One region of the Streptomyces sp. NPDC016851 genome, then DNA from elsewhere that is predicted to be linked to it. Evidence: riboswitches for the same ligand, from Rfam matches in the RefSeq annotation. Region 1 holds a riboswitch; the other holds the start of a gene.
What was found. Region 1 has a riboswitch for ZMP and ZTP ahead of ACZ3I3_RS05560 (glycine hydroxymethyltransferase). Riboswitches for the same ligand answer to the same signal wherever they lie in the genome.

Region 1 (15,440 bases):
GTCGATCAGGTTCAGGTGGTTGTCCGTGCCGCCGGTCACCAGGGTCGCGCCGCGGCGCATCAGGCCCTCGGCCAGGGCGCGGGAGTTGTCGACGATGCGCTGGGCGTAGTCGCGGAAGGACTCCTGGCGGGCCTCCGCGAGGGCGACGGCCTTGGCGGCCATGACGTGCGGGAGCGGGCCGCCGAGGACCATCGGGCAGCCGCGGTCGACCTGGTCCTTGAGCGAGTCGTCGCACAGGACCATGCCGCCGCGGGGGCCGCGCAGCGACTTGTGAGTGGTCGTCGTCACGATCTGGGCGTGCGGGACCGGGTCGAAGTCGCCGGTGAGGACCTTGCCCGCGACCAGGCCGGCGAAGTGCGCCATGTCGACCATGAGGGTCGCGCCGACCTCGTCGGCGATCTCGCGCATGATCCGGAAGTTCACCAGGCGGGGGTAGGCCGAGTAGCCCGCGACGATGATCAGCGGCTTGAACTCGCGGGCCGAGGTGCGCAGGGCCTCGTAGTCGATGAGGCCGGTGGCCGGGTCCGTGCCGTAGGAGCGCTGGTCGAACATCTTGCCGGAGATGTTCGGACGGAAGCCGTGGGTGAGGTGGCCGCCGGCGTCCAGGGACATGCCGAGCATGCGCTGGTTGCCGAAGGCGCGGCGCAGCTCCGCCCAGTCGGCCTCGGAGAGGTCGTTGACCTGGCGGGCGCCGGCCTTCTCCAGGGCCGGGACCTCGACGCGCTGGGCGAGGACCGACCAGAAGGCGACGAGGTTGGCGTCGATGCCGGAGTGCGGCTGGACGTAGGCGTGGCGGGCGCCGAAGAGTTCCTTGGCGTGCTCGGCGGCGAGGGACTCGACGGTGTCGACGTTGCGGCAGCCGGCGTAGAAGCGGCGGCCGATGGTGCCCTCGGCGTACTTGTCGCTGAACCAGTTGCCCATCGCCAGCAGCGTGGCCGGGGAGGCGTAGTTCTCCGAGGCGATCAGCTTGAGCATCTCGCGCTGGTCGGCGACCTCCTGGCCGATCGCGTCGGCTACGCGCGGCTCGACGGCGCGGATGACGTCGAGGGCGGCGCGGTAGGCGGTGGAAGCGGTGGAGAGGGGCTCGGCTGGCATGTGGGACCTCCGGACGTTGCGTTCAGCGTTCACGGTACGGCCCAGGCGCACGGCTCTCTCTGCTCGGGCCGCTCCCCGATGGTTCGTCCCATCCCAGCGCGCCAGTCACGGCCCGTGGATCAGGGTACCGGGTGAGGGGGTGGGGGAGCATCTGCCGGGTGGGCCCCGCGGCGTCCGGTGCGTGCTCTGGTCGGGGAGCGTGCCGGGCGTCGCGGGGCAGGCGGGACTTTGCTCACCCCTCCTAGTGCCTGTCGAGCACCGTCCCCGTCAGCACCGGCTTGTCGGGCAGCGGCTCGGCGTTTCTGTCGGTCAGTGCGAGGCGCATCGACTCGGCCGGCTCTGCCGCCTGGTCCCGCACGGTCGGCACGACGAAGTCCACGCTGGTGCTCCCGGGCGGGATGTTCAGCCACACCCACAGGTTCGCGTCGGACAGCGGGCGCTCGGGGTCGGGCACGTCACCGGACCAGTCCTCGAGCCACTGCGGGTCCACGTCCTTGGTGGACAGCTCGGCGCCCTCGGTGACCGGAAGCACCCGCACCGGCTCCCAGAGGTCCACCGCCGTGGGCTCCTCCACGGACAACCGCCAGGTCAGCGTCTCTCCCTCGGTCACCCGGTCCGCGACCGGCGACAGGGTGATCACCGGCGCGGGGTCGTCGTTCTCGACGGTGAGCCCGCCCCGGTGCTTGCCGACGACGGCGCCCCGGACGGCCTTGACGGCGATGTCGTGGTCCACGTCGTCGCCATAGGCCGTGTCGCCCTTCACCTCGACCGGCACGTCGATCGCGTGGCTGCCGGGCCGTACGGTCACGAGGCGGTTCTCGGCCCGGCCGCTGTCCGGGTCGAGGACGTACACGCGGACCCGCCCGCTGCCGTGCCCGGAGATCTCGACCGGGATCCGGTAGGTGCGGGTGCCCGAGTCGCCCTCCTTGACGATCGTGCGGCCCACGTCGACACGCGGCAGTGCGGCCGCCTTCACCGCGGGAGTGCCCGGCGCCCAGCCCCAGGCGTCCATCAGCCAGGCCCGCCCGGACCGCGAACGGGGCTTCAGCTCAAGGGACTTGACATGCCTGAGATCGAGCCCGGCCCGGGTCGCCGCCGACAGCGGGACGCGCAGCTCCTGAGCCCAGTAGGAGGCGGAGTTCTCGGAGCCCGGGAGGCCGTCCACCCGGACCGAGCCCAGCCTCACCCGACGGTTGGCGGAGTCGGTGACGGACACGTCGAACTTCGTGCCGGTCGTGTTCGGCGGTACGAAGATCCGGAGCGCGAGCTTCTGGGAGCCGCGGAGGGAGAGCGGCTTGGCCGGAGTGACACGCGCGGTCCGGCCCGGCGCGGACCACTTCAGGTCCACCGCGCTGCGGCCGGTCTCCCTTTCCGTCTCCCACGACGCGAAGTGCGGTGACGATCCGGGGGTCTCCGGGTCCAGACAGGCCACGGCCGGGTCGGGGTCGATCGCCGAACACAGCCGGGCGCCGCTCACCTTCGCCCCGCCGTCCGGCAGGAAACCACCGTTGCGGCGGCCGCCGACCGCGTGGGTCAGCACCCGGGCCGGGCCCGCGGACGGGGCCCGCTTGCCGGAACCGTCCAGCAGCGGACGCACCCGATCGTCCCCGGCCAGGAAGAGCCGGGCCGCCGCGGCGATGTACGTGGCGCCCGCCTTGTGCTGCTGGACGGCGGTCAGCCGGGTCGCGGCACCCGGCGTGCAGACCGGGTCCGGCTGATCGGGGTCGGTCCCGAAGTCGTCATTGGCCGGTGCGACGGCCTCGCCCGGGGTCCACTCGCTGTTGAAGTAGTTGTGGTTGGCGCCGATCATGTAGACCGCGCTGTGCAGTGCCGTGCCCCGGCTGATCCCGCGGGTCCCGTCGACGAAGGCCTCGCCCTGCAGGTCCGACACGTCGCCGTCGCAGCCCGGCAGCAGCGTCACGGACGGCACGTCGGCGACTGGATTCTGGCCGAAGATCGTCGGTCCGATGAGCACAGCCCCGCGCACCTTCCAGCGCACCGGGCCCCGGTAGCCGTCCTCGGCGGCCGGCGGCGGGTAGAGGCTGTCCATGGCGGCCCGGTTGACGCCCTCGCCACCGCGCGAGTGGCCGACGAGCAGGACGCGGGAGAGGTCCGCCTTCGCCGCCTTGCGCACGACGGCCGGGGCGGAGGAGCGATGGGCGGTCCAGTCGGCCCAGCGGGCGAGGTGCTGCCGTACCAGCGAGGAACGCGCCTGCGCACCGGCGTCCTCGGCCTCCCAGTCCTGGGCGTTGATGCCGTTCGCCGAGATCGACACCGTCACATAGCCCTGCGAGGCCAGCAGTCGCTGGTCGCGCAGGTAGCCCCGGTGGCTCGGGATCGGCTTGTGGCCGTCCGCGCAGGGCCAGTCGCCGGTCACGTCGTCCTCGGAGCCCGGCTTGTAGCAGGTGCTATGGCGGCCGTGGAGGAACAGCGCGAGCGGCCGGCTGCCGGTGGCGCCCTTCGGCGCCACCACCTTGGCGGTCATCTCCACCGGGGTGTCGAACCCGGGCAGGCGCACCGGAGCGAGGTCGTACTCCCCGGCGACCGTGCGGTACGAGCCGGGCTTGCCCGGGTCAACGCCGTTCGCCGGCGCCTGCGCGGGCATCCGTGCCACGCCCGAGCCGGACCTGTGCTCGTCATCGGCCGACGCGTCCAGCCGACGCCCCGCGGCCGTCACTTGGAGGTCCGTCAGCTGCTCGGGCCGCGCCTCGCCGACGGGGAGCCGGAAGGTCCGCCCGTCCCGCGCCGGCTTCGGCACCCCGAGCAGCCGGTCCCCGGTACGGAACTCGACCCGCGCGTCTCCCATCGGCACGGCCTTCGGCGCACGCCAGACCAGCTCGCGCGCCCCGCCCTCCCCGCCGATCCGCCACCCGGGCGGAAGGGGGTTGTCGTCCATCGCGCTCAACAGCCCCGGTTCTCGGGACTGTTCAGCCTGTGCCAGTCCGGGCGAGCCCGCCAGGGCCGCCAGCACCGCCACGGCGGTCACACATATTCGCCGGGCATGGATCAATGATCCTCTCCTCAAAACCCCGTGCGCAGACGTCCCGTCGGTCCCGGGCGTCTCTCGCGTCACAGAGGACGGGGGCGGGGAGTCTGTGGGTTGTCTGTGAGGAGACGCCCGGAGCGGGCGAGGGATGCGATCAAGCCAGTGCGGCCGATCGGTCTCCGACAACTGCGGGAGCCCTACAGGATCACGTGCGGCAGGAAGCGGGCGTATTCATCCGTGATCAAGCCAGAGCTCTCGCGGATGCCCAGGCCCGCCGACTCGTTCTCCACCACCCATGCGCCCAGGACCACCCGGTTGCCGTCGAAGTCGGGCAGGGGGGCCAGTTGCTGGTAGCAGCAGGGTTCGTCGCGGAGGGTGGGAGGGGAACCGGGCTCGTGGATCGTGACGCCGGCACCCTCTCGGCCCAGGAGGGGCTTGGCCACCCAGCCCTTCGCGGGCAGGTCCCGGGGGCCGTCCAAGTAGGCCGGGAGGAGGTTGGGATGGCCGGGGTACAGCTCCCACAGGACGGCCAGGAGCGCCTTGTTGCTGAGGAGCATCTTCCAGGCCGGCTCGATCCAGAGGGTCGTGCCCGTGCCGCCGCCGTTGTCCAGGGTGTCCAGGACGTGGTCGGCGAAGCGGTCGGTGGTGAGCCACTCCCAGGGGTAGAGCTTGAAGATGCTGCGGATGAAGCGGAGGCGGTTGTCGACGAAGCGGCCGGAGAGGCGGTCCCAGCCGATCTCCTCCATGGAGATCCAGTCGGTGGCCAGGCCTGCCTGCTCGGCCGTTTCCTTGAGGTAGGCGACCGTCATCATGTCCTCGCCGAGTTCGTCGGCGGAGGAGTACGCGAAGTACAGGGGGCTGCCCGGCGGGAGCAGGGCGGTCTGTTTCCGCCAGGCGTCGATCAGGCGTTCGTGGAGGGAGTTCCACTGGTCGGCGCCGGGGAAGCGGTCCTCCATCCAGAACCACTGGGGGGACGCGGCCTCCACCAGTGAGGTGGGAGTGTCGGCGTTGTACTCCAGGAGTTTGGCCGGACCGGTGCCGTCGTAGCGGAGGTCGAAACGGCCGTAGACGGAGGGGAGTTCGGCGCGCCGGTGCCAGGACTCGGCGACCGTGCGGGCCAGGCGCGGGTCGGTGATGCCCAGGTCCGCGAAGCGGTCCTCCGTGACGATGTGGTCGGCCGCCGCCAGGCACATGCGGTGGAGTTCCTCGACGACCTCCTCCAGGGCCTCGATCTCCGGGAGGGTGAAGACGTAGTAGGCGCTTTCGTCCCAGTAGGGGCGCAGGGTGTCGTCGGGGTAGCGGGTCAGGGGATAGATCAGGCCCTGTTCCTCGACGGTCTGCTGCCAGCCGGGGCGGGGGGTGATGGTGTGGCGTTCCATGCGTACGACCCCGGTCAGCCGCCGCCGCTGCCGGAGCCCGAGCAGCCGAAGCCGCCCCGGTCGACGGCCTCGCTGCGGCTGAAGGTGCCGTTGTCGGCGTAGCGGCCGCTGACGTCGGCGTCGTAGTACCAGTCGGCGTCCGTGGTGGTGGTCCTGCCGGTCTTCTTGCGGCTCTTGCCGTACGAGGAGGACGAGGAGCCGGACGCGCAGTTCTTGTCGGCGACGATCTTGTAGCCGTTGATGTAGTCGTAGCTGTCCTGGTCCACGCAGCGGCGGTCCGGCTCGGAGCCGCACGCGGACAGGGCCGCCGCGAGGACCCCCATGCCGCCCAGCACCACCGTGCTCGAGCGCAGTCGCCGCCGTGTTTCAGCCATGCGTGTGTCTCCCCGTGTCCCCGTCGTGTACCGCGTGTTCCTGTCATGTACTGCCGAGCGGTCAGCCTAGAGACCGGTGTGAGCGGGCGCGCACGGGCCCCTGGCTCACGCCCCCTCCCCTACTGTCGTTTTGTGATTTTTGGAATGGTGTGCGCCCTTGGTGCGGCGGTCTGCTTCGGTACGGCGACGGTGTTGCAGGCGATGGCCGCGCGGGCGGTGGCGGGCGGCCCGGGCGGGGACGTGGCGCTGTTGTGGCGGGCGTTGCGGCAGTGGCGGTATCTGGTCGGGCTCGGGATGGACGGGCTCGGCTTCCTGCTCCAGATCGTCGCGCTGCGGTCGGTGCCGATCTACGCCGTGGGGGCGGCGCTGGCCGCGAGTCTCGCCGTGACGGCCGTGGTGGCGGCGGGGCTGCTCAGGGTGCGGCTGAGCCGTGGGGAGTGGGCGGCGGTGGGGGTCGTGTGCGCCGGGCTCGCGTTGCTGGGTCTGGCGTCCGGGGCGGAGGGCGACGAGGGCGGACCGGTCTGGCTGAAGTGGGCGATGCTCGCTGCGGCGGGCGGAGTGCTGCTGCTCGGGGCGGCGGGAGGGCGGCTGCCGGAGCGGGGGCGGGCGCTCGCGCTCGGGCTGGGTGCCGGGCTGGGGTTCGGGGTGGTGGAGGTGGCGGTGCGGCTGATCGACGGGCTGACGCCCGGTGCGCTCGTCACGAACCCGGCGGTGTACGCGCTGCTGCTCGGCGGCGGGGCCGCGTTCCTGTTGCTGACCTCCGCCCTCCAGCGCGGGTCGGTGACCACCGCGACCGCCGGGCTGGTGCTCGGGGAGACGGTCGGGCCCGCGCTGATCGGCGTGGTGTGGCTCGGGGACCGCACGCGGCCCGGGCTGGGGTGGCCGGCGGTGCTGGGTTTCGCGGTGGCGGTGGCCGGGGCGCTGGCGCTGTCGCGGTTCGGGGAGGCGCCGGTCGAGCAGGAGGAGAGGCCGCAGGTCGAGGGGTTTCCCACCTACTGAAAAGCTTCACGTTCCGGACGATCGGAAAATTGTTTGTTGAATCTTGAACGCGGGTGAACCGCTTTCCGTATGGGACGGCGTGACCAGTAATCCCGTCACGGTCACCGTGGCCTATCGCGTGACGCCGGGCCGTGCGGCCGACTTCCACTCCTGGGGGTGGGCCATGCTGGGCGCTACCGCGCGGCAACCGGGGTTTCTGGGGGGTGGGGTACTTGTCGACGGAGATGCGGAGTGGCATGTCGTCTATCGCTTCGCCAGCGAGGGTTCGGCCCTGGCCTGGGAGAAATCGCCCTCCCGGGCACAGTGGGACGCCCGGCTGGAAGGGCTCGCCCAGGAGACGGCGCGCAGGCGGGTGCGGGGCGCCCGGGCCTGGTTCGAGGCGCAGACTCTGACACCCGCGCCACCGGCTCCGCCGTCGAAATGGAAACTGTGGTTCGTGAATATGAGCGCGGTTTTCCCACCGGTGCTCCTGTTCAATCTGACGGTGCTTCCCTATCTCGGTGACCTCAATGCACTGTTCCGCACGCTGTTGTTATGCCTGTGCGTGACGGCCCTTGTCACCTGGATTCTCATGCCGCGGCTCCAGCGTTTCTTCAGGAAATGGCTGTACCCGTCGCTCCAGGCGCTCCGCGGTCGGCACAAACGCCGGGCCATGTAGGCCCGCGAACGAACAGAGGGAGGTGGGCGGGTGAAGACCCTGCTCATCGACAATTACGACTCGTACACGTACAACCTGTTCCAGCTGATCGCCGAGGTCAACGGCGAGGAGCCGGTGGTCGTCCGCAACGACGCCGCCGCCGACGGGGTGCCGGATCTCCGGGAGTTCGACAACCTGGTGGTGTCCCCGGGGCCCGGACACCCGGCGGACGCGCGTGACTTCGGCATCGCGGCCAGGCTGGTCGCGACCTCCCCGGTTCCCGTGCTCGGCGTGTGTCTGGGCCATCAGGGGATCGCGCTCGGGGAGCGGGGGGTGGTGGGGCCCGCGCCGGAGCCGCGGCACGGGCATCTCTCGACGATCCGGCATGACGAGCGCGATCTGTTCGAGGGCCTGCCGCAGAACTTCACCGCAGTCCGCTACCACTCGCTGTCCGTGCGCGAACCGCTGCCGGAGATGCTGGAGGCCACGGCCTGGGCGGAGGACGGCGTCCTGATGGGCCTGCGGCACCGGACGCGGCCGCTGTGGGGCGTGCAGTTCCACCCGGAGTCCGTCCTCACGGAGTTCGGCCACCGCATGCTCGTGAACTTCCGCAACCTGACCGCGAAGCGGGCCGGCAAGCTGCGCACGAAGAACACGGCGGTGCCGTCCCCGGAGGCGGTCCGGCGCCGGGTGGCGGTACCCGAGTGCGAGGCGGGGGTGTCGCTGTCACCGGCAGCGGACCGTGGGTCTGCGGCTGCGGCCCGGGCGGTGGTCCCGGGCCACGGGGCGACTGCGTCTGAAGCCGGGGGCGGGGAGTCGGGCGGGGGTGCGCCGTCCGAAGGGGTTGTGTCGTCCTCCGGCGCCGGTCCGTCCGGGGGTGCTGGAACCCCCGGCCCCTCCGGCGCCGGCGCCCCTCCCGCCGCCACCATCCCCCGGCCCCGCCGGCCTCACCGGGTCGGGTACCGGCTGCACAGTCGGCGGATCGCCGGGGCCGTGGACGCCGAGGCGGCGTTCGGGCGGATGTACGCGGGGGCGCCGCGGGCGTTCTGGCTGGACAGTTCACTCGTGGAGCCGGGGCGGTCGCGGTTCTCGTTCTTCGGGGACGGCAGCGGGCCGCTCGCCGAGTTCGTGCGGTACGACGTCGAGACCGGGCGCTGTGAGATCGAGCGGGCCGGGCGGCCGGTGAGGAAGGTCGCGGCCAGTGTCTTCGACTACCTCAAGCGGCAGTTGAGCAGCCGCCGCGTGGACGCGACCGGGCTGCCGTTCGACTTCACCGGAGGGTACGTCGGCTACTTCGGCTACGAGGTGAAGGCGGACTGCGGGTCGCCCAACCGGCACCGCTCCCCCGTCCCGGACGCCGCCTGGCTGTTCGCCGACCGGGTGATCGCGGTGGACCACCAGGAGGGCTTCACGTACGCCGTCTGCCTCGCGGAGGACACCCCGCAGGCCGCGCGGGAGGCCGCCGACTGGCTGGAGAGCGCGCTGGCCGACCTCACGTGCGTGGCGACACAGCGGCCGCCCCTGCCCGTGCCACCCGCCCCGGCGGACCCCGGCGCCGCCGAGCCGTGGCTGGTGCGCGACCGGGCGACGTATCTCGCGGACATCGAGGCGTGCAAACGGGAGTTGCGCGCGGGCACCAGTTACGAGGTCTGCCTGACCAACGCCGCCCGGCTGCCCGCTCCGCCCGACGCGCTGGAGTTCTACCGGACGCTGCGCCGCGACAACCCGGCCCCGTACGCGGCGTTCCTGAGGTTCGGGGAGCTGGAGGTGGCCGGGTCCTCGCCCGAGCGGTTCCTGCGGATCGGACGGGACGGCACCGCCGAGGCCAAGCCGATCAAGGGGACCGCGCCGAGGGGCGAGGGGCCGCAGGAGGACGCCCGGCTGCGGGACGCGCTGGCGTCGGACGCCAAGACCAGGGCCGAGAACCTGATGATCGTCGATCTGCTCCGCAATGACCTGGGGCAGGTGTGCCGGACGGGCTCGGTGCGGGTCTCCAAGCTCATGGCCACGGAGACGTACGCCACCGTGCACCAGCTCGTCTCGACCGTGCGGGGCAGGCTGCGGGCGGACACGGACGCGGTGGACTGTGTCCGGGCCTGCTTCCCCGGCGGTTCGATGACCGGCGCGCCGAAGCTGCGCACGCTGGAGATCATCGACTCGCTGGAGTCCGAGGCCCGGGGCGTGTACTCGGGCGCCCTCGGTTACTTCGGGTGCGGCGGCGGCGCGGACCTCAGCATCGTCATCCGTACGGCCGTGTTCGCCGACGGCCGGATGCATCTGGGCGCGGGCGGGGCGATCGTCCTCGGCTCCGATCCGGACGCGGAGTACGAGGAGATGCTGCTCAAGACCGCGGCCCCGATGCGGGCCCTGCACCAGCACAAGGCCGACCGGATCCGGCGACAGGCCTCGCCGGGAGAGCGGGCCGGGGCCGCCGAGGAGGCACGGCGATGACCAGTCCGCAAGCCCTGCTGCACCCCGCCGAGGCCGAGGCGCCCGGGAACCTCGCGGCCCAGCTCGCGGAACTCGCCGAGCGGCGCGGGTGGAGCGGACGGACCGCCTTCCACCAGGGGCACCGGGCCTGGACCCACGGCGAGGTGCACGACCTCTCGGCCCGGGCCGCCACCGTGCTCGCCGGGCACGGGGTACGGCCCGGGGACCGTGTGCTGCTGGCGCTGCCCGACTCCCTCGCCTGGGTGACGGCCTTCCTCGCCACCGCTCGTCTCGGCGCCGTCGCGGTCCTGGTCAACCCCGAACTCCCCGCGGCCGACCACGCCTTCCTGGCCGAGGACACCGGGGCCGTGCTCTGTGTGACGGGGCCGGGTCTGGAGGAGCGGTTCGCCGGACGGGCCCGCCTGGGCGCCGACCAGCTGATGGCGCTCGCCCCCGCCGCCGGGCCCGCGCCCGCCCACCAGGCCGACGCGCACACCCCGCTCTACGTCCAGTACACCTCCGGCACCACGGGCCGCCCCAAGGGCGTCGTGCACACGCACGGCGATCCGCGGACGTACCACGACCTCGTCGGCCGGCGGGTGCTGCGGATCACCGCGGAGGACGTCACCCTGTCGGTGTCGAAGCTGTTCTTCGCCTACGGCTTCGGCAACGCCTTCGTCTTCCCGCTGTTCTCCGGCTCGTCCGCGGTGCTGGTGGACCGGCGCCCCACCCCGGCGATCCTCGACGAACTCGTCGCCCGGCACCGGGTGACGCTGCTGTACTCCGTGCCGTCCGCGTACGCCGCGCTGGTGGCCGAGCGGGGTCACGGGCACGAGGGCTGCTTCGCCTCGGTGCGGGCCGCGGTGTCGGCCGGCGAGGGGCTGCCCGAGGGGCTCGCCAAGCAGGTGACTTCGCTGCTCGGCGCGCCCGTGCTGGAGCAGATCGGCTCCACGGAGGCCGGTCACGCGTTCTGCGCCAACGGTTTCGCCCACAACCACCCGGGGACGGTCGGCCGTCCCGTGCCCGGCTTCGAGGTGGAGCTGCGGGAGGGGGACGGCCACCCGGTGCCGGACGGCGAGGAGGGCGAGATGTGGGTGCGCGGGCCGACGGTGACGCCCGGCTATCTGAACCGGCCGGAGGAGACCGCCCGGACCCTCGTCGGCGGCTGGCTGGCCACCCGCGACCGGGCGTGCCGCGAACCGGACGGCTCCTTCCGGCATCTGGGGCGGGCCGACGACATGGAGATGGTCGGCGGCATCACCGTCTCGCCGCTGGAGGTGGAGGCCGTGTTGCGCGGCCATCCGGCGGTGCGGGAGGTGGTGGTCGCGGCCGTGCCCGACGGGCGGGGCGCGAGCCGGCTGCGGGCCTTCGTGGTCCCCGCCGCGCCGGTGCGGGACGGCCTGGCGGACGAGCTCATCGGCCTCGCGCGGGAGAGCCTCGCCGCGTTCAAGGTCCCCCGCAGCGTCAGCTTCGTCCCGTCGCTGCCGCGCACCCCGACCGGGAAGCTGCGCCGCCATCTGGTGCGACGGGGCGCGTGGTGAACCCCGTGGAGGGGCGCCCGGTGAACCCGGTGGAGGGGCGCCCGGCGAGCCCCGCGGAGAGGCGCCCGGCGAACCCCGTAGAGAGGAACGACCGCATGCGAGCACCCCTGTTCACGGACCGCGGCTTCTATCTCGGACCGGTCTTCCGGCGTGCGGCCGACCGGCACGGGGCCGTCTTCGTCACCCTGGACCGGCCGCTGGACGTCGCTCCGGCCCTCGGGGTCGACCTGAGCTACACCGTGCTGGCCGACCTGGTCGAGGACCTGTCCGGCCGGCTCTGGGAGGCCGGGGTTCGGCCCTCGGAGCAGGTCGTCGTGCACAAGGCGGACAACGTCGACATCATGCTGCTGACCTGTGCCGTCGCGCGGATCGGTGCCGTGCCCGTGCTGCTGTCGCCCGCGCTGGCCCCCGCCGTGGCAGGGCAGCTGCTCGAACGGCTGCGCCGGCCCTGGCTGATCACCGACAGCGCCACCCTGGACGGCCTGAAGGAACTCGCCCTGTCCGGGCTCGTGCGGCGGACGCTCTGCGTGGACGACGCGGCCGGGGCGGAACCCCTGGCGAAGTACGCGGGCGCCGAGCCTCCCCCGCCGGTCCGGCTGCACCCCCGCGAACCCGCCCTGATCACCCACAGTTCGGGCACCACCGGCGTCCCCAAGCTGGCCGTGCACTGCGCGCACACCATGTGGAACCGGCTGGTGCCGCAGCAGGCGATGGGCTGGCCCACGCGGGGCGAGCCGGCGGCGCTGCACATGTCGTTCGTGCACTCGCGCTTCTACCATCTGCTCGGCGTCCTGCTGCACTTCGGCAGCCCGCTCGTGCTGATCACCGACCCGGACCCGGCCGCGGTGGGCCCGCTGCTGGTCCGGCACCGGCCCGGCATCGTGGAGACGCACCCCAACACGTTCGTGCTGTGGGAGGAACTGGCCGACGCGCCCGGCGCCCCGCTGTCCCGGGTGCGGGCGTACGGCTCCACGTTCGACGCGATCCATCCGCGCACCGTCCGGCGGCTGCTGGGCGCCTCGCGGCGCCGTACGCCCTGGCTGGTCCAGCTGTACGGGCAGAGCGAGACGGGCCCGGTGGCGTTCCAGGTGGTGACGCGGCGCAGTGCGGCCCGCGCGGACGGCCGCCGGGTCGGGGTCGGGATACCCGGCTTCACCCGCGTCCGGGTCACCGACGCCGGGGGCGGGCGGGTCCCGCCCGGCACCCCGGGCCGGATCGAGGCCCGTACCCGGGGCCGGATCCTCACCTACCTCGGCATGCCGGAGCGCTACGACCGTCAGCTCACCGACGGCTGGTGGGAGATGGGCGACATGGGCTACCGGAGCCGTCTGGGCGCGCTGTACCTGATCGACCGTGAGGTGGATCAGATCGACGCCGTGCACAGCAATCTGGAGGTCGAGGACGCGCTGATGTCCCGGCTGGAGGAGCTGCGCGAGGTCGTCATCGTGCCGGGCGCGGACCGGGAGCCGGTGCCGGTGGTGTGCGTGCGCGGCGAGCGGCCCCTGGACCCGGAGCGCTGGCGGCGGGCCACGGCAGGGCTGCCGGCGCTGGCCGAACCGCGGCAGTGGCGGTTCGAGGACCTGCCGATGACCGCGACGTGGAAGGTGAAGCGGGTGGAGATCGCCCGGATGCTCACCGAAGGGGCCCGGGCATGACGCCGGTCCTGGTCGTGGGCGCCGGTCCCGTGGGCCTGTCGGCGGCTCTGGCGCTGCGGGCGCACGGGCTGCCGGCCGTCCTGCTGGAGGCGGAGCCGGAGGACCGTGAACGGCCGGGCAGCCGGGCCCTGTTCGTGCACCGGGAGACCCTCGGCCTGCTGGACGCGATGCGGCCCGGCCTCGCGGCCGAGATCACCTCGTACGGCCGGACCTGGCACACCAGGCGCACCCTCTACCGGGGACGTGAGGTGTACTCCCGCACGTTCCCGCCCCCGTCCGGTCCGCCGCCCTTCACCAGCCTGCGTCAGACGGACACCGAGCGGTTCCTGCGCGCGGCCTGCGCGGAGGCCGGGGTGGAGTTCGTGTGGGGCGCGCGGGTGACGGGCGTGAGCACCGGCGAGACGGAGGTCCGGCTGACCGGTGAGGACGGGCGGGTGTGGACCGGCGCGTTCGCGATCGCCGCCGACGGGGCCCGCTCCGCGGTCCGGCGCGAGCTGGGCATCGCCCTGGAGGGCACGCACGGCGAGGGCTTCCACGTCGTCGTCGACGTCGGCGACGTGCCGGGCGCGGAGCTGCCGCTGGAGCGGGTCTTCCACTACGAGCATCCCGGGGTGGGCGGACGCAGTGTGATGCGGGTGCCGTTCACGGGGGGCTTCCAGGTCGACCTCCAGTGCCGGGACGACGACCGGCCGGAGGAGTTCGGCACCGAGGAGGCCGTACGGCGCTGGCTGCCCTCGGTCGTCGGGGACGGCTACGGCGAGCGGATCCTGTGGGTGTCGACGTACCGCTTCCTGCGCAAGGTGGCGGCGTCGTTCACCGATCCCCACCGGCGGGTGCTGCTGGCCGGCGAGGCGGCGCATCTCTTCCCGCCGTTCGGGGCACGCGGCATGAACAGCGGGATCGCGGACGCGGCCGCCGCCGCCGAGGCGATCGCCGCGGGGACCGGCGAGGCGGTCGCCGGGTTCGCGGAGGTGCGGCGGGCGGCGGCCCTGTTCAACAGTGCCGCCGCGGGTGCCGCCCTGGACCATCTGCGGCCGCGCCGGCGGATCGTCCGGGTCAGGCAGCGGACGGCGGCGGCCCTGGCGCCGGTGCTGCCGTGGTGCGGGTCGTGGCTGGAGCACGCGCCGTACGGGCCCCGGCACGGGGCACCGGCCGTCGCGGGACGCAAGTACTGAGGAGGGTGTGGGTGACGACACCGGCGGTGGCGGAAGGCCTGTGGACGTGGGCGCACGGCCGTGGCCTGGCTCCGGCCCCGGACCAGGTGGGCGGGGGGCGGCTGCTCGTCGCGGACTCGTGGCTGGTGCGCGGGGGCCGGGTGCGGGCCTATGACCGGCACCGGGAGCGGTTCGGGCGGGCCTGCGGTGACTGCGGCGGGCCTGAGCCGCGCCGGCTCGACGCGTTCTGGCAGGACGTGACCGCCGTACTGCCGCGCACGGGCGACTGGTTCCCTCGGGTGGAACTCGCGGCGGGTTCCCTGGAGTTGCGGCTGCTGCTGCGGCCCGCTCCGCCGCTCGGCACGCAGGTGCGGCTGTGGGCGGCGGGCCAGTCCGATCCGCGGACCGTGCCCCGCCGCAAGGGCCCGGACCTGGACACTCTGGCCCGGGTGCGCCGCCGGGCGTCCGGCGAGGGCGCGGAGGAGGCGGTGCTGATCGCGCCCTCGGGCACGGTGCTGGAGTCGGCCACGGCCAGCGTGCTGTGGTGGGAGGACGACACCCTGTGTCTGCCCCCGCCCCGGCTGCCCGTCCTGCCGGGGGTGACGGCCGGGCTGATCCAGGAGCGGGCGCTGCGGTCCGGGATCCGGATCGCGCACCGGGAGCGGACGGTGGCCGAGCTGGACGGCCGGGAGGTGTGGCTGGTGAACGCGCTGCACGGGATCCGGCCCGTGACGGGCTGGGTCGGGCGGCCGATGCGGGTGCCTCCGGCTCAGCGGGCCGGGGAATGGCGGAGGTGGCTGGACGGCCTCATGGAGCCGCTGCCGGCCGACTGATCCGAGGAAATGGCGACGCCGGGTCGAATTCGACCCGGCGCGTTTTTCCATGACTGCTTCAATTCTGTTTTTTCAGCTCTTCGGCGCCATACGCGTCGCTATCGCGATCCGGTTGTACGCGTTGATGACGGTGGCCGACCAGATGAGCGCCGCGATCTGGTTCTCGTCGAAGACTCCGGCCGCCTCGGCGTACACCGCGTCCGGGACGTGGCCGTCGTGGACGAGCGTCACCGCCTCGGTCAACGCCAGTGCCGCACGCTCGCGTTCGGTGAAGAAGGGCGTCTCCCGCCAGGCGTTCAGGGCGTAGATGCGCTGCTCGGTCTCGCCTCGGCCGCGGGCGTCCCTGGTGTGCATGTC
Region 2 (15,440 bases), on a different contig from region 1:
GTCAGCGGTCGGCGTGAGTGAACGCACCCTCACCCGCCTCTTCAGCCGCGCCACCGGGCTCACCCCACTGCGCTACCAGCAGACCCTCCGCCTCGAACGCGCCCAGCACCTCATCAGCCACGGCGCGACGATCGACGCCGCCGCCCGCGCAGTCGGTTTCGAGGACCCACGCATGCTGCGCCGCCTCCGCGCCCGCACGGCCTGACCGCGTCAGGTAATCAAGCGTTCCTGGGCAGGCAACTGACGTTGGTGCCTGCCTTTTGCTCGCGGCCGTCGCGTTCCTGCTCGGCCTCGGCGGACGCATCTTCGCCACGGCCGCCACGGCAGCCACGGCCTGTGTGCCGGCTCTGCTCGGCCGCGACCCCGCACTCCTGGAGCGCGCCGACTCCGGCTTGCGCGGCGCCCGGACCGCCACGTCCGGCTTCGCGGGGCCGCCTGCGGGCAAGTACTGCTCGCGCTCGGGCGGGCGGCTCCGCTGCTCGCCGGCGCGGTGTCGTTCATGCTCTCCGCACTGCTCGTACGGACGCTGCCCGCCGTGCCCCGGCCGGTGCGGGAGGTTGGCGAGTTGCTGCTTGGGCAGGCGCGGGCCGGGCCTCGTGCGTCTTGCGGGACCAGTTGCTGCTCGGGCTCGCGCTACGCCCGGCGGCCGGGAACGTCGCCTTCCTCGCTGTGGCACCGTCCTCGCCCTCTTCCGCGCACGACCGCCTCGGTATATCGGCACCTACGGCTTCGGCCTGCTCCGCACCGAGCAGGCCACCGCCGGCCTGCCCGGTGCGGGCATCGCCTCCCGCAACCGTCTCGGCGAATCCGGCTCGCTGCGCCCGCAGGCAGATACGCCCGTCTGGACCAACCACACCGGTAACCCGGTGACCGCGCGGGGCTACGCCGATGCCCGCGCCGCACTGGGGCGACGTCCGCCTCAAGGGCAAGCTCACCGCCTGACCGCCCGTCGGCCTCCCCTTCCGGCCGGCACTCCATGACGGCGCGCTGAGGCTCCTCCCCCCCCGCCTCCGACGCGCCCGTCCCTCCGGGTGCGGGCCACTTCTGCCGCACCGCTCCCGGAGGGGCATCCAGCCAGTGCCAGTGCCAGTGCCAGTGCCCGCGTGACTGCGTCGGGTGAGCTGGCGCCGCAGGACCCGCTGCCGCCCGTACGCGTCGCCCGTACGCGCTCTCGCGCAGGAACTGCTGATGATGCCGGCGTCGCGTCGCCGCACGGCCGAGGAAACCTCCGGGTCACACACCCCCACCTCCCCGCTCGAGCCGCCCACCCCGCCTCTCAGCGCACAGCAACACACCAGGCCAGCCGCCTCCGTACACCAACACACCCTCGCTCCAAGCGTCAGGGCGGCCCGTCACCAGCCGCAGTCGGCCGGGGAACTGCATGACTTTCACAGGCAGGGGGTTTGGCCCTCCGAGGGGTCGGTGAGACTCGGCCCTGGCGGCTGGGCGGCGGCCCGGGCCGGGGACTGCGAACACGAAAGGACACAAGATGCGTAGCAGGTGGATGCGGCGAGCGGCGGTGGCGGCCAGCGGCACGGTGATAGTCGGCGCACTGCCCTTTGTGGCCGCAAGTCCGGCCCAGGCGTGGTCGTGGGACTGCCAGGAGTATCTGCGGGACAAGGGATACAACGTGCCCGTCGGCGGCGAAGCCGCGGACGCGTGCTCCATCGCGGAGGACGGCGAAGGGTCGTCGAACTCCCTGTCCATCTGCCTCAGTCGGCTCGAGAGCCTCGATGTCGCGCGGAACCATGCGAAAACCGCCTGTGTGCAGGGCGCCGCGAGGTAGGCCGCCCGGAGCCGGCCGAGGACAGCCGGCGGCACACCCGGCACCGGCCGGCATGTGCGGGCCGCCTGGGCCGGGCAGCGCCGTGCCGACCCGCCACGGCGTCGTAGAGCCAAGGGGGCCGCACTCTCGCCCTGCGGCATCCGTGCGGGCGGGACAGGCCCCCGCAGGCGTGGCTCCGGCAGCAGGCGTGGCTCTTGATGGGGACGCCTTCGCCGCAGGCATCACAACCAGACGGGTGCACTCCCTCATGGGCGGGATCCTTGGATGCCGGCTGATCTGGACCGCCGGGCCGGGGCGGCGGCACGCGGCACCGCTTCGACCCGGCGGTTGCCGGTCACGGATGCCGTTACGGCCGTCATCGCCAGTGAGACCGCGGCGGCCTGGAGCGGAGTCCGGATGTCGTAGGCGGTGGCCAGCCCGCCGTCGGGGAAGGCCCCGGCCGGGGGACGGTGCACCGGGCCAGCATGCGGGAGGCGGAAGCGACCCGGCCCATGAGGGAGGGGTGACCCGCAGCGTCTTGCCGGGCTCGAACGTGACGTGGAAGGCGAACTGCGAGCGCCGGGAGCACGCACTCGCAGCGATCCTGGAGCAGGCCCATGCCAGGGCGGGCGCCACGGACCGCGCGCTCGAGACGAGCGGTATCACCGACGTCGACGCCCTTACCGGCGTCATCTGGCAGCACTCCAAAGCTCCGGTCATTACCTACGATGCGTCCCACCGCGAGTTCACCGTCACGGCCGCATCATCTGCTCGTTACGATGCAAAGGCCATGCTCCCCGGTGGAGGATCCGGCCAGGTGACCCGCTGCTTCGTCTTCACTCTGACCCAGCGCCCCGGTCAAGGATGGACTTCGCAGGTATCCGAGCGCGACGATGCCACGTGCCGTCCGAGCACCCAGATCTGTAGCCGAGTCCGCCTGGCAACGACGCGCATCTCGAGCATGTACGCCGAGGACATGACGCGCGCCGGGGTCCAGGAGACTCTCGACCCCACCGGACGGCGTTCCTTCGAGGTCAAGAGCGCGTGGTGCGTGAGGGGGACACGACGACCGTCTCCGGCGTCGTCTCGAGTTCGGGGGCAGTGGCCGACCAGTGCTACCGCTTCACCCGACCCGCCCCCGGCGGCGACGGCCGGGGTTCCGCCACCGCGGTCCCCACGTCCTCGTGCTGACTCTGCGGCCCTGACACCTGAACAACGAGGCGGGACCGCGCCCCGGGCGAAGCCCCTGAGCACGGTCCCGCTCGCCGTACCGGCGAGGTGGCACCCAGGCGGACACGCCCAGACCCGCAGGGCACTGGGCGACCTGCCTGGCATCACCGCCGGCCCCGCCCGGCTGCGCACCATGCTCCGGCACCTGACGAAGACCCTTCACCCCGGCGTCCTCAACGACTGCTTCTCTCCCGCCTCCAGACCGCCGCGCTGACCACCCACATCGCCGAACTCGACCACGCCCTCGCAGAACTCCCCCCCGAAAGCCCCGACGCATGAATGACCCCGCCGCACCGCGGCTGCGGCACGCCCGCGAACACGCCGGCATTCCCGTACGGCCGGGCACCGACCAGGCTGTCGTACACGCCTTCGAGCGGATCACGACCGGCCCCGTGACACCGTCCACAACCTCCCGGGACAGAACAGCTAGTGGCCCACCTCGGCTCGGGGACGGTTGCGGGAGCGGACGGTCATCCGCAGGGCGCGCGGCCGTACGGTGAGCCGGGCGACCTGGCGGACGGCCTGGCCCTCGACGAGTTCCAGCCGTACCGCACGAAGCATGGTCGCGATCGCCGTGACCATCTCGGTACGGGCGAAGCGGTCCCCCATGCACTTGTGCTTGCCGTCCCCGAACGGCAGGAACGCGCCTGGCGGAGGCTCCTGCGCGGCGTCGATCCACCGGTCCGGGTCGAACGTGAGCGGATGGGGGAAGCGCTCGGGGTCGCGGTGCAGGGCGTGCTGGCAGTAGGCCAGTTCGGTGCCGGCGGGCAGCGTCCACTCGCCGAGCCGGGTCTCCTCGGTCGTGCGGCGGGTAACCAACCAGCCGGGGTGGTGCAGCCGCAGAGTTTCGGTGATCACCCGGTTCAGGTACGGCAGCCGGGTCACGTCGTCGAAGGCGACCGGCCGTTCACCGAGGACCTCATCCAGCTCGGCCAGGACCCTGGCCTCGATGCCGGGGTGGCGGGCGAGTTCGTACAGGGTCCAGGACAGCACCGACGCGGTGGTCTCGGTGCCCGCCACGGCCAGGGTGAGGATCTCGGAGCAGATCTGATCCCCGGTCAACGGCTCGCCGGTCTCCTCGTCGACGGCGCGCAGCAGCATGGAGAGCATGTCCCCGGTGTCGTGCCCGGAGGCCTGCAGTTCCTCGACGGCGGTGTTGACCGTGGCGCGTACGCCGGCCCGCGCCCGGTCGAAGCGGCGGTTGAAGGGCAACGGCAGGCGCTCGGCCCAGTCGGGCAGCATGAGGCGCACACCGACGCCGTTCATCACCACCGACAGATCGCTGCGCAGCCGGCGGAAAACGGCGTCGTCGAGGCTACCGGCGAACACCGTCTTGGCCAGCATGTCGAGGCTCAGCCCGACCATCGCCTCACGCACGTCGAGGGGCCGCCCGAGCTCCCAGCCGGCGACCGTGGCCGTGATCTCGCCACGCATGATGTCGACGTACCGGCTGATCTCGGTGTGGGCGAACGCCGGTTGCAACTGACGGCGTTTGCGTACGTGAGGCCGGCCGGTGGCGGTGACGACGCTGTCGCCCAGCAGCTGGCCCAGCTTGTCATAGAGCCGGCCCTTGTCGAGAGAGGGCGCCAGGGCCTTGAGCATCTGGTGGATCAGGGCCGGGTCCTGGACCACGACGGTGCGCGTTCCGGGTTGCAGGACGATCTCGACGAGTGGCTCCCGCGAGTCGCGCAGCGAGTCGATGAAGCCGAGGTTGTCGCGCATTTTCAGAGCGTGGCCGATGAGCGGAAGCGATCCTGCGGCCCGAGGTATGGGGGGAGGCGCAGCGGACGTCACGGGGGAATCCCTTCACGGCAATCAGGGGCGCCCCTATGACTTCCCTGAACGTTCCCCAGCGCAATCCTGTCATGAACGTGTCCTGCACCACGCGGGACGAGCTGGTCGGAGCCGTGTTGGCCGGCCGCCGCCGGATCCGCTTCGAGGCTGATCCCACCGGCCACCTTCACCAGGACGGCGCCTTCCACGTAGCGCTGCCCCTCAACTTCCAGAGCGACCAGTTCGACGCCGACGGCCCCAAGCGGCTGGTCCAGCGCGGACTCGAACTCGATCTCGTGGCCCTGGTGCAGGTCGCCGCGATAGCGGGGGCTGTTCTGTACCGCCCCCTGCTGGGGGCGGTGGACGGTCGGCTCGCGCAGGGCGCCGACACGCGGGCGCTGCTCGGGGTGCTCTGCGAGGTGGCGCTGGTGCTGGCGGTGGCGGTGGCGGGTACCGGGGCGGCGCTGTGCCCCGTCCTGCGGCGCCACGGCGAGGGGCTCGCGCTCGGGTACGCCTTCGGGCGGTTGCTGGAGGCGGCCGTCATCGCCTTCGGGATCGTCGCCGTCCTGGCGCTCGTCACCCTGCGGCGGGAAGCGGGGCGGCGGCAGGCGCCGACGTCGCGCTGGTGGCCGTGCACGACTGGACGTCCCTGCTCGGGCCCGCGGCCCGTTCAGCAGGAGTGCGGCGTCGGCGTCGACGTCGACGCCGGCGCAGACGAAGGTGGCGGGGATGCGTTCGCCGAGGTGTTTCATCTGGTCGGAGGTCTCGGCACTGGCCGACGAGGTGAGCGGCGTGTACACGGAGTGGACCAGCGTCGAGGCGCACCAGGAGGCCGCCGAGGCCGGTGACCACGACCAGGGGCACGAGATCTTCTCCAGTACGCCCGGGGTGCGCCTCACCCATGGCGGGCGCTGCCTCCTCTGCCGCTCCCTGCCCCTGCCGTGACCGAGGCGCCCGGCGCCGCTCCGCGCGTCCAGCCTGCAGGCAGCGGATCATCTCGCCAGACTTTTCGATAGCGTGAGGGTATGAGCCATCCGCACCCTGAACTCAAGGCCGCCCCGTCACTGCCCGAAGGAGGGCTGAGGGTCACCGCCCTGGGCGGCCTGGGCGAGATCGGCCGGAACATGACCGTGTTCGAGCATGCCGGCAAGTTGCTGATCGTTGACTGTGGTGTGCTGTTCCCCGAAGAGACCCAGCCCGGCGTGGACGTGATTCTGCCCGACTTCACCTCCATCCGGGACCGCCTCGACGACATCGTGGCCGTCGTCCTCACCCACGGCCACGAGGACCACATCGGCGGCGTGCCTTATCTGCTGCGCGAGCGGAGGGACATCCCTCTCGTCGGCTCCAAGCTCACGCTCGCCTTCATCGAGGCCAAGCTCAAGGAACACGGCATCCGGCCCCGCACGGTGCGCGTACGCGAGGGCGACCGGCGCGGCTTCGGCCCCTTCGACTGCGAGTTCGTGGCCGTCAACCACTCCATTCCGGACAGCCTCGCGGTGGCCCTGCGGACCGGCGCCGGGATGGTGTTGCACACCGGCGACTTCAAGATGGACCAGTTCCCCCTGGACGACCGCATCACCGATCTGCGCGCCTTCGCCCGCCTCGGCGAGGAGGGCGTGGACCTGTTCCTCACCGACTCCACGAACGCCGAGGTCCCCGGCTTCACCACCTCCGAGCGTGAGCTGAACCCGGCGATCGAGCAGGTGATGCGCACCGCGCCGCGCCGGGTCATCGTCTCCAGCTTCGCCAGCCATGTGCACCGCATCCAGCAGGTCCTGGACGCCGCCCATCAGCATGGCCGCAAGGTCGCCTTCGTCGGCCGGTCGATGGTCCGCAACATGGGCATCGCCCGTGACCTGGGGTATCTGAAGGTCCCGTCCGGCCTGGTCGTGAGCACGAAGGAGCTGGAGAAGCTCCCGGACCACAAAATCACCCTGGTGTGCACCGGCTCCCAGGGGGAACCGATGGCCGCGCTGTCACGGATGGCCAACCGTGACCACCAGATCCGCATCGGCAAGGGCGACACCGTCCTGCTCGCCAGCTCCCTCATCCCCGGCAACGAGAACGCCATCTACCGGGTGATCAACGGACTCACCCGGTGGGGCGCCCACGTCGTCCACAAGGGCAACGCCAAGGTGCACGTCTCCGGCCACGCCAGCGCCGGCGAACTCGTCTACTGCTACAACATCGTCAAACCCCGCAACGTCATGCCCGTGCACGGTGAATGGCGCCACCTGCGAGCCAACGCCGACCTCGCCATCCGCACCGGCGTCGACCCCGACCGGGTCGTCATCGCCGAGGACGGCGTCGTCGTCGACCTCGTCGACGGCCGCGCCTCCATCACCGGAAAAGTGCCCGCGGGCAACGTCTACGTGGACGGCATGGAGGTTGGCGGCGCCACGGAAGCGTCCCTCAAGGACCGGGTCACCCTCGCCCAGGAGGGCGTCATCACGGTCGTGGCCATCGTCGACGCCGACACCGGCGCCCTGGCAGAGGCCCCCGACTTCCTGGCCCGCGGCTTCGTCCACGACGAGACCACCTTCGAGCCGGTCATCCCCGTCATCGAGAAGACCCTGGCCACCGCCGCCGAGGAAGGCGTCGGCGACGCCCACCAGCTCGAACAGCTCATCGCCCGAGCCGTGGCCAACTGGGCGTTCCGCACCCACCGCCGCAGGCCACTGATCATCCCCGTCATCATCGACGCCTGACCGGGGGCCGCGCTCCGGCTCCCCGCCTCATTCAGGACGGACAGACACCACCTCACTGACCACGGCACCCACACGCGAGCGGGCTGCGCTTTGATCACCCGCCGTCACTGGTCACTTCGACATGCGACAGAGCGACCGTACGAGACGGTTGTCGAAGAGCTGGTCGATGTGGGCGCGCAGGATGGCCATGGCTGCTTCGGCGGACCGTTGGCCGACCAGGACACCGGTGCCCAGCCCGTGGCTGAGGGCCGGCAGCCGGGCCGCCTCCGCCGCCGGATCCCGCCCGCCGTCGCGCTGAGCTTGGCTGAGCACGTCGGTTCAGCTGTCGCTCCAGGCGATCGGGCCCGGCGACGAACGGCTCGGCGGCCAGATCCGGGTCGATCTCGCCAGCACCGCGTAGGAGGTCCACACCAGGTGGAAGGCTCGGCTGGCTTCGTCGGAGGGAAGTGGCGGCCCTGTACGGCGTGTCGGTGGGCTGCCCGGACCAGAGCGTGACGTACGAGCCCGCTGCCTAGCTCACCCGTCCTGCTCCCGCTTCCTCCGGGCAGCGGGGGCAGAGTCGTCTCCACGGATCGGTGACCGGCCTGTCCACGACGTAGCTCTCGTCGGGGCAAGCAGGAGGCGGAGCCGTGGAAGGCCGCTCGGCCGATCGTTGTGGGTCAGTCCATCGACGGCACTTGGACCCGGTCATAGACCGGCAAGGTGAAAAACAGGGAGAGTGACGCCGTGACGTTCCAACACCACCGCGGGTTGACCGAACAGGCTGCCGACGCCGCCGTCGACCAGGCATGCCGTATGCTGCGGCTGCCCACCATCCGGGTCCAGTTCCCCGACTTGGCCGAAGCCGCCGCCCGTGACCAGCCGGCCGTCATCCACACCCTGGCCACCTGCGACTGGGTCAAAAGGGACTGCCCCTCTGCCTGATCGGCGACTCGGGCACCGGCAATCGCACCTGCTGATCGCGCTGGGCACCGAGGCCGCCATGGCGGGCTACCGGGTCCGCTACACACCCGCCACCAAGCTGGTCAACGAACTGGTCGAGGCCGCGGACGAGAAGGTGCTGACCAAGACCATCGCCTGCTACGGCCGGGTGGACCTCCTCGCGATCGGCGAGCTCGGATACATGGAACTGGACCGCCGCGGGGCGGAGTTGCTGTTCCAGGTTCTGACCGAGCGGGACGGGGAGAACAGCGTCGCCATCGCCTCGAACGAATCGTTTGGGGGGGGAAACCTTTACCGACCCGCGGCTTTGCGCGGCCATCGTGGGCCGGCTCACCTTCGGCGGCAACATCATCGAGACCGGAACGGAGTCCTACCGGCTCGCCAGCACCAAGGCCCGGGCCGCCGCCGTCGGCAGGATGCCGCCACTGGCTGAACGAGCTCGTCGCCCGCCCCGAGCATCGCGCTCCTACCATCGGGCCCTTTCCGCCAGCGGGGCCCCCGGGAGCATCTGGTCGTTCAGGCACGCCCGGTGCCGGCAGGTGTGGGGCTATCGGAGCGCTGCCGCCACCAGCCCGCGGATCTCCTGGTCCGACACGGTTCCGCCCCCCACCAGGCGGTCGAAAACCAATCCGTCCACACAGGTCAGCAGCGTGACAGTACGGTCCTCGGCGTCTGTGACGCCTTGCGCGGCCAGGAAGTCGCGCGCGGCTTGTCGTGCTGCGTTCTGGCGCGGCACGAGGATCTCCTGCAGCTCGGGGTGGTGCACACTCTCGAGGGCGCAGGCGTAGCGCGCGAGGGAGCGTCGCCGTCCCTCCCCTGTGAGCCGTTGCTCGACGAAGGCAGCGATCCCGGCCACCAGTTCCTCGGCATTCCGCGGCACCGGCGCCTGTTCCCCGATCGCCTGGAGTTCTGCCTGGTCAAGGGCGACCAGATGCCGGACCAGTGCGGTGAGCAGTGCCTGGCGGGTGCGGTAGTAGGCGGAGGTGGTGCCGGGTGGCAGGTCTGCTGCCCGGTCGACCGCGCGATGGGTCAGGCCCCGGATTCCGGCCTCGGCGAGTACGCCGATGGCCGCATCGGCGAGGACGGTACGTCGATCTGTGGGCATCCCCCTTTTCTACACCTGTAGAGGATGGGGTTACTCTCCTTTTCTACACCTGTAGAAGGATCACGGCAGGGCGGACGAGGGAGGGCCGGTATGGGTGGCAGCGCGGTGGTGGTGGGCGGAGGTATCGGCGGGCTGGCCGCCGCGATCGGTCTGCGCCTGATCGGCTGGGAGGTGAGGGTTGCCGAACGGGCCCCCGTCCTCGCTGACGTGGGTGCGGGCATCTCCCTGCACGCCAACGGCATCCGTGCTCTGGACGTTCTCGGCGTCGGCGAGGCCGTGCGCGCGGCTGCGCGGCCGCAGTACACCGGAGGCACCCGTGTCCCTGGTGGCGGCTGGCTGGCACGGATGGACGGGACCGCTCTTGAGCGCGCGCTGGGCACGCCGATCGTCGGCATCCCCCGGGCCGTGCTGCACCGCCTGCTGCGCGCGGAGCTGCCGTCCGAGTGCCTGGTGGTCGGGGCCGAGGTGACGTCCGTCGACCGCTCCGGTCCCGACCGAGTCCGGCTACTGGTCGGGGACGCCGCCCTCGATGCGGATCTGGTCGTGGCCGCCGACGGAGTGGGCAGCCGGCTGCGCGCCCAGCTGTTCCCTCAGCACCCCGGCCCGGCCTACAGCGGGTCGACCGTGTTGCGCGCCATCACCGAGCGCCCGGTCGAATTGGCCACCGACTTCGAGCTGACCTGGGGCAAGGGCGCCGAGTTCGGCCACATCGCGTTCACTGACGGCCGGGCCGAGTGGCATGCGGTGCTCAACTCACCGCCCGGGGCACGGCACACGGACGCCCTCGCCGCGATGCGCCGCCGCTTCAGCGACTGGCACGATCCGATCCCCGAGCTGCTGGGCGCGACCCGGTCCGACGCCGTCCTGCACCACGACATCCACGAACTGGTGACACCCTTGTCTTCCTTCACTACAGGCCGGATAGTCCTGCTCGGTGACGCGGCCCACGCCATGACCCCGAACCTGGGCCAGGGCGCCTGCCAGGCACTGGAGGACGCAGCCGTGCTGGCCGCCGCACTCGCCACCGAGCCCACCGTCGAATCGGCGCTGGCCCGTTACGACACCGAGCGCCGGCCGCGCAGCCAGTCCGTCGCCCGCGCGGCCCATCAGGCCGGCCGGATGGGCCAACAGCTGACGAACCCCCTGGCCGTCGCCGTGCGCAACACCGCTCTCCGGCTGGCCCCCTCCCGCGCGACCGTCCACACCATCCTGCGGCATGCCGACTGGACACCGCCGGGCCTGGGCTGACGGCACCGGACCCGCGCCACGGCCGGTCAAGAGCCGCTTCTTCGAGCGTCGCTTCGCGATGGCATGCGGCCGCCCCTGACAGTCCGTGACGCCCCAAACCTGCCCTGGTTGTCAGACGGGGCCTGCCCTCAAGGAGCCTCAACACCCCACTACCCCCGCAGCGTTGCTACTTCTCATCGACATTCTCGGGCCCGGTGATCGCTAAGTGCTGTCCAAAGCCGTCGGCAAACGTTCCCCGCTCCCACGTGCAGAACCATCCTGGGCTACTCCACGCAGCGAGTGGCCAACATCATGGGCATCAAGCCGGACACCGTCCGCGGACACCGGCGCTCGGCCCGTGAACGCATCGCCAGCAAACTCGGCCTGGACATCTCGGTTGGCGACGAGGAGAAGGAGTAACACCGTGCCGCGCAGCATCCAAGACGTCATGGCGCAGGCCGCCCTGCCCGATGACTTCACCGACGAAGGCGTCACCGAGCTGAAGCAGGAAGTCGTCCACGAGGTCACAGCCACCCTCATGTTCGGCACCCGGCTAGCCCCGAGGGCCGCTTCCCGTGCCGACAAAGACCTCCAGGCCTCACCGCAGCGCTCCTCTACAGCGACAGCGCTGCCGCGCACCTGGCGAAATTCGGCGAAGAGCCCGCCTGCATCGACGGCGCACTGCACTTCGCCTGCCTGCTCAGCCTCGCCGACTCCTCTGAAGGAGCCCAGTGGTGGTGGCAGTTCGCGGCCGGCGCCGGCAGCGCCACCGCCGCCCACCGCCTCCACCTGTTCCACCTCGGCCGCGGTGAACTCCGCGACGCCGACCACTGGGCCCACCAGGCCGTCACCGTGGACACCCACGTCCAACTCACACCCTTCTCCCGCCGGCGCCCCCCGTCACCGCCCCACCCTCGCTCTGCGCGAAGCAGTCGGCCGCCTCCAGGTCAACGAAGTCGAAGAGTGGGGCTTCCAGGTCTTCCGCCCCGACTCACACCTCGCCCACCAGATCGAAGAGCTCGCCGACGCCCCCTGACCCCCAGACGTCCGCCCCTCGCCACTTGAACGTACGGCTGCCGCGGCAAGGCCGATGCCGCGGCAGCCGTGCACAACTTCGCCAAGGATCACGGCGGGACGCGCTTCAGTCTTCCTCGATCTGCCAGCGGGCGGGGTCAGGAGGCGTCGCTTGAAGAGTCGGCACCATGGTCGAAGCCGCGCAGGACGGGCGTGAGTTCCTGAGCGCATCCGCACAGCGTGCACAACCGCGTCGCCGGGCTCTCCGCGACGTTCAGGGCCTGGTCCAGGTCGAGCAGCGGCGCGCCCTGCGACGCCTCTTCGCAGTCCGGTGCGTGCAGCACCGCGCCAGCCGGGCCGCGACCGTCGCCCGGCTTTTGCAGCACTCATCCCGACGGTCGGCGCTCCCCGACTACCTCCTGGACGACCGACTGCTGCGGCGGCTTCAGGTGCTCGGTGGCGACCTGGTCGTAGTCGACGCCGTGGACAGGGCGCACGTGCTCCGGCGCGCGCACCCACACCCGGTACTCCGCCTCCTCCACACCACCGTCCTACTGGTGAAGAGGCAGTGTTCCGGCCTTGCACTATTCAGCGCGGCGGGGGCCCGCCTGGCTCTAGGCTGCGACGATGGAACGCGCAACCGACATACCCGAGAGCTTCGCCGATGCTGCGGAACCGGCCCGGGTGAACGATTACGACAGTTTCGCCGAGGCGTACGCGGCGGAGAACGAGAACAACCTCGTGAACGCGTACTACGAACGGCCCGCGATGTTAGCCCTCGCCGGAGACGTGGCTGGCCACCGAGTCCTGGACGCCGGCTGCGGCTCGGGCCCACTGACCGCCGCACTGCGCGACCGCGGCGCGGTCGCCACCGGGATCGACGTCAGCGCCGGGATGCTCGCACTGGCCAGGCAGAGGCTCGGTGATGACGTAGCCCTGCACGTGGCCGACCTGGGCGAGCGCCTGCCGTTCAAAGACGGTGCGTTCGACGACGTGGTCGCGTCGCTGGTCCTGCACTACCTGGAGAACTGGGGGCCGACGCTGGCCGAGTTTCGGCGAGTACTCAGGCCCGGCGGCCGGCTGATCGTGTCCGTGGATCACCCGGTCACGGCGTACACGTTCCGGGACCCTCGGCCCGACTACTTCGCGACCACGAGCTACACCTTCGACTGGATGCTCGGCGGGCAGTCCACCCCGATGCGACTCTGGCGAAAGCCGTTGCACGCAATGATCGACGCTTTCACCACCGCGGGCTTTGGTCTGTCCGTCATCAGCGAGCCGCAGCCTGACCCAGCCGCCCGGGCACTGTTCCCCGACGCCTTCGACGACCTTTCGACCAAGCCCTGCTTCCTGTTTTTCGTCGTCGAGGCGCTGCCGTCGGTCACTGGCCCGGAGTAGCGAGTCGAGGCGCGGTCTCGACTTCGTCCTTGCCGCTGAGGGGAGCCCAGTACCCCGGCAGCCGTGCTAGCGGGCCTCGTTGGATGACGAGCACCCGCTCGCCTCGCCGCACCACCGCGACGATCGCCTCTCGCTGCTCCATCACGTACCTACCTTGGCCGCGTCCAGAGCGTTGAAGACGGTGAGCGCATCCCGGATGGCGGCAACGTTGTGGGTGCGGATGTAGTCCGCCCCGTGGCATGCCGCGTACAGCTCCGCCGCCAGAGTTGCCGGGCCGATCTCCGAAAGACTGCTCCCGGTAAGCGCCCGAAGAAACGACTTCCGGGAGGGAGAAACCAGGACCGGCACGTCGAACCTGGCCTTCAACTGCTCAAGATGTGCCAGCACTCTCAGCGACGGTTCCGGGCTTGTGCCCAGGAAGTAGCCCAGCCCTGGATCGATGACCAGCCGTTTCCGGCCGATGCCGGCCGCTTCCAGCGCAGCCAGCCGCTCGGCGAAGAACTCCTCGATCCCCGCCCACACCGCGGCGGGATCGGTCTTCATCTGGGTGGCGGGCCCCAGGCGCTGCACAGAGTGCATGACGATGAGCCGGCAGTCGGTGTCGGCGAGTTCTTCGTACCGGGCCGGGTCGGGGAAGCCTTGGATGTCGTTCACGTACGCGGCCCCACGCGCCGCTGCGAAGCGTTGGGTCTCCGGCAGGAAGGAGTCGACCGACACCGGCACATCCTCGGCGACCAGCCGGTCAATGACGACGGTCAGCCGCCGTATTTCCTCAGCAGCAGTCACCTGCTGGGCTCCCGGGTGGCTGGCCGCAGGGCCCAGCTCGACGATATCGGCCCCTTCCGACCACAGCCGCCGCGCATGTGCCACCGCATCCTCAGCGGCCAGGAACCTGCCGCCGTCCGAGAACGAATCTGCGGTGATGTTGAGGATCCCGACCAATAACGGCCGACCGATGTCCAGAGGTGAGGGGTATAAGTGCCGAACCACGACGGTGCCTCCCAGGTTGCTCCCAAGAAGCCCAGGCGCGCGGCACACGTCCATGTGACGAAGCCGCTCCCCGATGGTTACGCCCATCTCGACACGCCAGTCACGGCTCGCCCTCACTCTAGCCGGGCCACGCACCCGATGTCCGAGCCGTAGGAAATTCTGCTGTGGCGGCCGGGATGCCCTCGGGAGCCGGGCGGCCAAGCCCCTGCAGCCACAGGCAGCAGCCACCGCTTACGCATGGCTCGGTCTCGGATAGCGCCTGCGCCTGCTCATCCAGGTCGGTGAGGGCTCGGGCCATCTGCTCGGCCCGGTTGGGTTGGCCAAGAGTGGCCCACAGGGCGGGGCCGCCCCGTCACCGAAGTACTTCGGGTTCAAGCGTGGCATCACCTGGCTCAACGCCGTCAACGACCAGGTCGCCGGGATCGGGCAGATGGTGGTGCCGGGCACCCCTCGCGACTCCCTGCACATCCTGGACGCACTGCTGAACCTCGACGGCGGGGTGAAGCCGGAGATGGTCGCCACCGACAACGCCTCGTACAGCGACATCGTGTTCGGCATCTTCCGCATCCTGGGCTACAACTTCAGCACCCGGTTCAAGGATCTGGACGACCAACGATTCTGGCGCGCGTCCCTTCCCGGCGTAGAGACAGGCACGTACGGGCCGCTGGAGCCGCTGGCCCGCAACCGGGTCAACCTGAACAAGGTGATCACTCACTGGCCGGACATGCTGCGGGTCGCCGGTTCCCTGGTCACCAACCATGTCCGCGCCTACGACCTGCTGCGGATGTTCGGACGCGAGGGCCACCCGACCCCGCTGGGACAGGCGTTCGCCGAGTACGGGCGGATCGCCAAGACCGAGCACCTGCTCCGTGTCGTCGACCCGGTCGACGACACCTACCGCCGCCAGATGAACCGCCAGCTCACCGTGCAGGAGTCCCGCCACAAGCTGGCCCGCGACGTGTGCCACGGCAAGCGCGGCACCATCCACCAGGCGTACCGGGACGGCATGGAGGACCAGCTCGGATCGCTCGGTCTGGTCCTCAACGCCGTGGTGCTCTGGACCACCCGGTACATCGACGCTGCTGTCGCCCAGCTCCGCGCCGAGGGCCACGAGGTCCGGGACGAGGACATCGCCCGACTCTCCCCGCTGGAGCACCGCAACCTCAACGTCTTGGGCCGCTACAGCTTCACCGCCTCCGCCCCGGCCGGCGGGGTCTTGCGGCCGCTGCGCAACCCGGACGCTGCCGGGCTTGACGATGATGACGACGGTGCAGCGGCGTGAGCG

Region 2: it holds a riboswitch for ZMP and ZTP, as region 1 does, so the genes downstream of both, folP (dihydropteroate synthase) here and ACZ3I3_RS05560 (glycine hydroxymethyltransferase) in region 1, are expected to answer to the same signal.

What each region holds. Positions count from the first base shown of each region.
Region 1 is NZ_JBVHEP010000003.1:53,603-69,042, forward strand. It holds gene ACZ3I3_RS05560 (glycine hydroxymethyltransferase) at 1-1,128, opposite strand, end outside; ZMP/ZTP riboswitch at 1,128-1,214, opposite strand; gene ACZ3I3_RS05565 (alpha/beta hydrolase) at 1,337-4,105, opposite strand; gene ACZ3I3_RS05570 (glutathionylspermidine synthase family protein) at 4,279-5,460, opposite strand; gene ACZ3I3_RS05575 (hypothetical protein) at 5,475-5,834, opposite strand; gene ACZ3I3_RS05580 (DMT family protein) at 5,979-6,833, shown strand; gene ACZ3I3_RS05585 (antibiotic biosynthesis monooxygenase) at 6,877-7,491, shown strand; gene pabB (aminodeoxychorismate synthase component I) at 7,522-9,921, shown strand; gene ACZ3I3_RS05595 (AMP-binding protein) at 9,918-11,441, shown strand; gene ACZ3I3_RS05600 (class I adenylate-forming enzyme family protein) at 11,537-13,096, shown strand; gene ACZ3I3_RS05605 (FAD-dependent monooxygenase) at 13,093-14,271, shown strand; gene ACZ3I3_RS05610 (aminotransferase class IV) at 14,283-15,083, shown strand; gene ACZ3I3_RS05615 (carboxymuconolactone decarboxylase family protein) at 15,156-15,440, opposite strand, start outside.
Region 2 is NZ_JBVHEP010000026.1:122,185-137,624, forward strand. It holds gene ACZ3I3_RS33285 (GlxA family transcriptional regulator) at 1-205, shown strand, start outside; partial or broken gene ACZ3I3_RS33290 (MFS transporter) at 258-818, shown strand; gene ACZ3I3_RS33295 (hypothetical protein) at 1,490-1,786, shown strand; partial or broken gene ACZ3I3_RS33300 (MFS transporter) at 2,031-2,282, opposite strand; gene ACZ3I3_RS33305 (cytochrome P450) at 3,422-4,789, opposite strand; gene ACZ3I3_RS33310 (DUF4386 family protein) at 4,825-5,616, shown strand; gene ACZ3I3_RS33315 (ribonuclease J) at 5,794-7,479, shown strand; gene ACZ3I3_RS33320 (hypothetical protein) at 7,591-7,791, opposite strand; partial or broken gene ACZ3I3_RS33325 (ATP-binding protein) at 8,206-8,822, shown strand; gene ACZ3I3_RS33330 (TetR/AcrR family transcriptional regulator) at 8,969-9,526, opposite strand; gene ACZ3I3_RS33335 (FAD-dependent monooxygenase) at 9,617-10,774, shown strand; partial or broken gene ACZ3I3_RS33340 (DUF6233 domain-containing protein) at 11,926-12,318, opposite strand; gene ACZ3I3_RS33345 (class I SAM-dependent methyltransferase) at 12,395-13,165, shown strand; gene ACZ3I3_RS33350 (hypothetical protein) at 13,149-13,307, opposite strand; gene folP (dihydropteroate synthase) at 13,307-14,209, opposite strand; ZMP/ZTP riboswitch at 14,178-14,269, opposite strand; partial or broken gene ACZ3I3_RS33360 (Tn3 family transposase) at 14,499-15,437, shown strand.